Regions from separate parts of the Streptomyces sp. NPDC029956 genome, predicted to be linked through region 1. Evidence: riboswitches for the same ligand, from Rfam matches in the RefSeq annotation. Region 1 holds a riboswitch; the other holds the start of a gene.
What was found. Region 1 has a riboswitch for cobalamin ahead of ACZ4XX_RS34290 (ABC transporter substrate-binding protein). Riboswitches for the same ligand answer to the same signal wherever they lie in the genome.
Positions count from the first base shown of each region.

Region 2: another riboswitch for cobalamin. It lies ahead of cobN (cobaltochelatase subunit CobN); the one in region 1 lies ahead of ACZ4XX_RS34290 (ABC transporter substrate-binding protein).

Region 1 is NZ_JBVHZJ010000064.1:23,038-26,223, reverse strand. It holds gene ACZ4XX_RS34295 (FecCD family ABC transporter permease) at 1-564, opposite strand, end outside; gene ACZ4XX_RS34290 (ABC transporter substrate-binding protein) at 561-1,616, opposite strand; cobalamin riboswitch at 1,697-1,874, opposite strand; gene ACZ4XX_RS34285 (cold-shock protein) at 1,999-2,205, opposite strand; gene ACZ4XX_RS34280 (right-handed parallel beta-helix repeat-containing protein) at 2,860-3,186, shown strand, end outside.
Region 2 is NZ_JBVHZJ010000004.1:5,747-8,932, forward strand. It holds gene cobN (cobaltochelatase subunit CobN) at 1-1,816, opposite strand, end outside; cobalamin riboswitch at 1,853-2,011, opposite strand; gene ACZ4XX_RS03860 (cobalamin biosynthesis protein CobG) at 2,154-3,186, shown strand, end outside.

The DNA of each region.
Region 1 (3,186 bases):
CGCCGTCATCACGACGAACGAGGTGAGGGCGGAGAAGAGCTGCATCGCGGCGACGCCCGAGAGGACCACGCGGTCCGTGGAGCCGCCGAGGGTGTGGCTCAGGAGCAGCACGAGGGCGAAGGAGCACACCGCCCCGAGGAACGCCCCTCCGGTGACGGTGACGACTCCCCCGCCCGCGCCGAGGACGACGACGGCGACCGCTCCGGTCGAGGCGCCGGAGGAGACGCCGAGGACGAAGGGGTCGGCGAGCGGATTGCGCAGCAGCGACTGCATCACCGCCCCGCAGACCGCGAGTCCGGCGCCGCAGACGGCGGCGAGGAGGGTGCGGGGCAGTCGCAGGTCCCACACGATGCCGTCCCGGATCGGAGAGACGTCCGGGACTCCCCCGGCGAGATGGGCGGCGACCACGGACCACACGTCGCCGACACCGATCTCCGCCGGCCCGATGGTGATCGCCACGGCGACGGAGACGGCCAGGACGGCGAGCCCCGCCACCGTCCACAGCAGCGCCGCGCCCCCTCCGCGTACGACCGCCGCCGACCGGGTGAGCGGTGGCGCGGTCACTTCGCGAGACCGTACGAGCGGAGCGCCGCCGCCACCTTCTCGACGGCGTCGACCGTGCGGACGGTCGGGTTCATCGCCTGGCCGCTGAGCAGCACGTACCGCTTCTCGCGTACCGCCTTCATGTTCCGGGTGACCGGGTCCGACTCCAGGAACTCGATCTTCTTGGCGGCGCTCTCGGCCGACTGCGACCGGCGGGTCAGGTCGCCGATGACGAGGACGTCGGGGTCGCGGTCGGCGACGGTCTCCCAGTTGATCTGGGGCCACTCGGCGCGTGTGTCGTCGAAGACGTTCTTCGCTCCGAGGGTCCGGGTGACGATCCCGGGAGCGCCGCAGCAGCCCGCCATGTAGGGCGCCTCGGCGTTGGCGAACCAGTAGAGGACCGTGACGTCCTCGAAGCCTCCGGTGGAAGTGGCCTTCTTCACACGGGACTTGAGGGAGGCAACGAGCTTCTCGCCGCGCTCCGGCACCGCGAAGACCCGGGCCAGGTCACGGATCTCGCCGTACACCGTCTCCATGGTCAGCGGCCGGGTGCGGACTCCGTCGCCGTCGCCGCTGTTGTCCTTGCCGACGCAGTCGGTGGGCGAGAGGTACGTGGGGACGCCGAGTTCCTCGAAGCGCTCGCGGGGCGCCACTCCGCCCTTGCCCAGGGTGTACGAGAAGGAGGCCGCCGCGAAGTCGGGTTCGGCGTCGAGGACCTTCTCGAAGGAGGGGTAGCGGTCGGCGAGGCGCGGGACCTTGGCGTTCTCCTCCTCCAGGCCCTGGAGCACCGGGTCCGTCCAGGTGGCGGTGCCGGCCATGCGGTCGGCGAGGCCGAGGGAGAGCATGATCTCCGCCGCGCCCTGGTCGAGGGCGACGGCCCGCTGCGGGGCCCGGTCGACCGTGACCCGCTGTCCGCAGTTGTCGTCGAGGGTCACGGGATACTCCGCCCCGGAAGCCGCGGCGCGCTTCGGGGAGGGGGCGGTGGTCCCGCCCCCGCACCCGGTCGCGGTCAGGAGCAGGAGGCCTGCCGTCAGGAACAGCGCGGCGGAACGGACGGGTTGTGCGAGCGGCACGGGAACTTCCTCTGCGGCCACGGCTCATACGCGGAGCCTGTCGTACGGTGCTCCCCGCACGACAGCGTGCCGCCGGGGCCGCCAGCAGGTCTTCGGACTCGGGGTCAGCCGGACGGAGCGCCTTCCCGGGCCCGTCGTGCCGCCCAGTGGCCGATGCTCCGCCCGTCGCCCTCACCGCTGCGCGTCAGTTCCGGTCTCGCACCGGATTCCCTGACCCGTGCACGTACCCGTTCAGGTGCGTACAAAGGTGCGACTGGCCTCGGCACGGTACCACCGGCGCACCTTCCCGCCCGGGGCCAGGTCCTGTCATCACGCTCCCGTCGTCGCCCGAGATCGCGGGACGGGCGGGAGCGTGACGGCAGGGCCTACGAGGAGCCGTCCGTCAGACGCGCAGTTCCTTCGCCTCGAAGCGGCCGTCGCCGAGGACCAGGACGAAGGAGACCTGCTGCCCCTCGGAGAGCGTGCGGCCCTCGCCCTCGATGTCCTCGGCGCTGAAGTACACCTGTTCCTCGGAGCCCACGGGAACGACGAACCCGTACCCGCCGGCACGGTTGAAGGACTGCACGAACCCTTTGCTTCTGCCGTCCACGGCGGCCTCCTCGTCGTCGTCACCGGGGGCGCGGCGGAGGGGCGGGAGCCCCGGTCGGCCACATCCGCGCCTCAGGGGAGGTGTACCCCGTGCGGCCGCCCTTCGCCCGTCGGCAGGGCTTCCCCAGCGCCCTGCCGGGCCTTCTCGCGGGCCTGATGCCGGGGCCGGGGCCGTACGCGTTCTCGGCGGCGGAGTGAATCGGCGCGGGTGGTGCAGACCACTCCCCCGCGTCTCGTAGAATATTCAACAGAGGCCCGGTGTCGGAGATCCCCCGTGTCCGACACCGGGCCTCTTCCTCTTGCCCCACGTCAGGTTGACGCCGTACCGGTCAGGCCCTGCCGCCCGGGTACGCGATCCTCGGCGTGATCGCGGCGACGAGGCGGTAGGCCGCGTCGAGCACCTGCTCGCACAGCAGGGACCGAGCACTCTCGCGAGAACGCGTCATCGTGCGCCCGCTGCAGCCATCGGGCCGGTCACGGAGCCGCCCCTCGGACCCCGCCTCCTCGCCCGGCCCGGGACGACCGCCCCGACCCCTGAGTCGACCAATCAACCGCAGCCTGATCGATATTCGATCATTCGACACTTCTGCATTGACTCGCTCATCGGCCCCACCTAGCTTCTGGCGGCACCAGACCTCGAGAAAGGTGTCGCGTCATGACCATGGAGGCATTCCCGGGGCGGCGTGCGGCGGTCGGCGGGCTCGTCGCCGTCGCGCTCGCCCTCGCCGGCAGCGTCGCCCTCCCCGCCCCGCCCGCCTCGGCCGCCGGGAGCACCACCTACGTGGACTGCTCGCGTCCGGCCGCCGGCGACGGCAGCCAGGCCGCGCCGTTCAACAGCATCGCCCAGGCCAACGGGAGGACGTACGCGGCCGGGGACACCCTCGCCTTCGCGTCCGGCACCACCTGCACCGGGTCCCTCGCCCCCCAGGGCAGCGGCACCGCCGGCGCCCCCATCACGCTGACGAGTCACGGCACCGGCGCC
Region 2 (3,186 bases), on a different contig from region 1:
AGATCTGCGCGTACTCGTCGAGCAGCTGCTCCAGGCGCGCGATGTCGCCGTACGAGTCGGCGCGGGCCATCGGCGGCACCAAGTGGTCGACGAGCGTGGCGTGCACGCGGCGCTTGGCCTGGGTGCCCTCGCCCGGGTCGTTGACGAGGAACGGGTAGATCAGCGGGATGTCGCCGAGGGCCGCGTCGGGGCCGCAGGCGGCGGAGAGACCGGCGTTCTTGCCGGGCAGCCACTCCAGGTTGCCGTGCTTGCCCAGGTGCACCATGGCGTCGGCACCGAAGCCGCCGTCCTCGGAGCGGGCGGCGATCCAGCGGTAGGCGGCCAGGTAGTGGTGGGACGGCGGGAGATCGGGGTCGTGGTAGATCGCGATCGGGTTCTCGCCGAAGCCGCGCGGCGGCTGGATGAGGATCAGCAGGTTCCCGCGGCGCAGTGCGGCGAGGACGATGTCGCCCTCCGGGTTGCGGGACCGGTCCAGGAACATCTCGCCGGGCGCCGGGCCCCAGTGCTCCTCGACATGGGTCCGCAGCTCCTCGGGGAGCGTCGCGTACCAGCGCCTGTAGTCGGCGGCCGGGATGCGGACCGGGTTCTTGGCGAGCTGCTCCTCCGTCAGCCAGTCCTGGTCGTGGCCGCCGGCCTCGATGAGGGCGTAGATCAGCTCGTCGCCGTCGCCGGAGACGAGACCGGGGAGGTCGGCCTCCGGGCCGAAGTCGTATCCCTCGGCGATCAGTCGGCGCAGCAGGGAGACGGCGGAGGCGGGGGTGTCGAGGCCGACGGCGTTGCCGATGCGGGAGTGCTTCGTCGGGTACGCGGAGAGGACGAGCGCCAGCCTCTTCTCGGCGTTCGGGATGTGCCGGAGCCGGGCGTGCCGCACGGCGATCCCGGCGACGCGGGCCGCGCGCTCGGCGTCGGCGACGTACGCGGGCAGCCCGTCCTCGTCGATCTCCTTGAAGGAGAAGGGCACGGTGATGAGCCGGCCGTCGAACTCGGGGACGGCGACCTGGCTGGCGGCGTCCAGCGGGGAGAGACCCTCGTCGTTCTCCTCCCAGGCGGCGCGCGAACCGGTCAGGCAGAGCGCCTGCAGGATCGGCACGTCGAGCGCGGCCAGCGCGCCCGCGTCCCAGGCCTCCTCGTCGCCGCCGGCCTGCGCCTCGGCGGGCTTGGTGCCGCCCGCGGCGAGGACGGTGGTGACGATCGCGTCGGCGGTACGGAGCCGGTCGAGCAGCTCGGGCTCGGGGGCGCGCAGGGAGGCCACGTACAGCGGGAGGGCCTGGGCGCCGGCGTCCTCGATCGCCTCGCACAGCGAGTCGACGAAGGCGGTGTTCCCGCTCATGTGGTGGGCGCGGTAGTAGAGCACGGCGATCGTCGGGCCGTCGGTCGTCCGGGGGGTGCGCTCCAGCGGGCCCCAGGTGGGGGCGGCCGCCGGGGACTCGAAGCCGTGCCCGGTGAGCAGGACGGTGTCGGAGAGGAAGCGGGCCAGCTGCTCCAGGTTCGCGGGGCCGCCGTGCGCCAGGTAGGCGTGCGCTTCGGTGGCGACGCCGACGGGGACGGTGGACGTCTCCATCAGCTGGGCGTCGGGGGCCTGTTCGCCGCTGAGGACGACCATCGGCTTCCCGGCCGCACGGACCGCGTCGAGGCCCTCCTCCCAGGAGCGGAGGCCGCCGAGGAGCCGTACGACGACGAGCTCGGCCTCGGCCAGGAGGCCGGTCAGGTCGGCGAGGGGGAGACGGGCGGGGTTGGCGAAGCGGTACTCCACCGGGCCGCCGGCCGCGCGGGCGCTGAGCAGGTCGGTGTCGGAGTGCGACAGCAGCAGAAGCATGGCGAGCGCAGGCCTTCCTCGGGGTTGTCCGCGCCCCGGGTGATGGTATGGACGGCGGGAGTTCCTGACTCACCGGTCCCTGGATCGTGCAGACGCACAGTCCGGGCCGGCTCACAGTGGCGGGACCGCGCCGGATTCTCACCGGGCTTCCTCCCCGGGGTCCTGGGACCCCATGCCGTCTGCATAGTAGATCGTGCGGTCGACGGGCCGGGGCGGGTGACGGAGTCGGCCGGATCACACCGGGGGTCCGGATGCCTTCCGGACGACCGCCCTCCGGGCCGGGCGGGGCGCCGGGTCGGCCGGATCACACCCGATGGCCGCCGGGTGGCCCGTCGGTATGCTCGCCGCCATGCCGCCCACCCCGCCCTCGACGCCCGACCCGGGCGAACCTCGCATACGGGACCGTGGCGACGCGTGCCCCGGGGCGCTGCGCCTGCACTCCGCCGACGACGGCCGCCTCGCCCGACTCCGCCTGCCCGGCGGCCATTTGACGGCTCGTCAGGTCGAGGCGCTGGCGGACGCGGCGGAGACCCTGGGCGACGGACGGCTCAGCATCACCTCGCGCGGCAACGCCGAGCTGCGCGGCCTCGGCGACGACTGCGGGGCCGAGCTGGCGGCGCTCCTCGGCGAGGCGGGCCTGCTGCCCTCCCCCACCCACGAACGCGTGCGCAACATCGTCGCCTCCCCGGCCTCGGGCCTCGACGGACTCGGCGCCGCCGACGTGCAGTTGTGGGCCCGCGAGCTGGACACCCACCTGCTCTCCGCACCCTGGGCGGCGGCGCTTTCCGGCCGGTTCCTCTTCGTCCTCGACGACGGACGCGGTGATGTCGCGGGGCTCGGCGGGGATGTGACCTTGGTCGCAGTGGGCGGCGGAGAGGCCGAGCTGCACGTCGGCGGTCAGGCCGTCCGGCTCCCGAGCGCCGACGCACCCAGCGCGGCCCTGGCGGTGGCGGGCGGGTTCCTGGCCGCGGCGCGGAAGGCCGGAACCGGGGCCTGGCGGGTCCGGGAACTCCCCGAGGGGCAGCCGGTGGACATCGCGGAGTCGGGGGTGACGGCGCAGCCCGTACCCGCGCCGGAACTCCCCCAGGGCCCTCCCCTCCCGCCCGGCGTCCTCGGGCCCGCCGCCCTCTCCGTCCTCGCCCCGCTCGGCCGCCTCACCGCCGCGCAGCTCCGGGCGCTGCTCCCCGCGGAGGAGGTCCGGCTCACGCCCTGGCGCGGGGTCGTCGTCGTCGGGGCCTGCGCCGACCGGCTGCCCGCCCTCGGCGCGGCCGGGCTCGTCACCCGCCCCGACTCCCCCTGGGCCGGCGTCACCGCCTGCACCGGGCGGCCCGGCTGCGCCAAGTCCCTCGCCGACGTCCGCGCCGACGCCC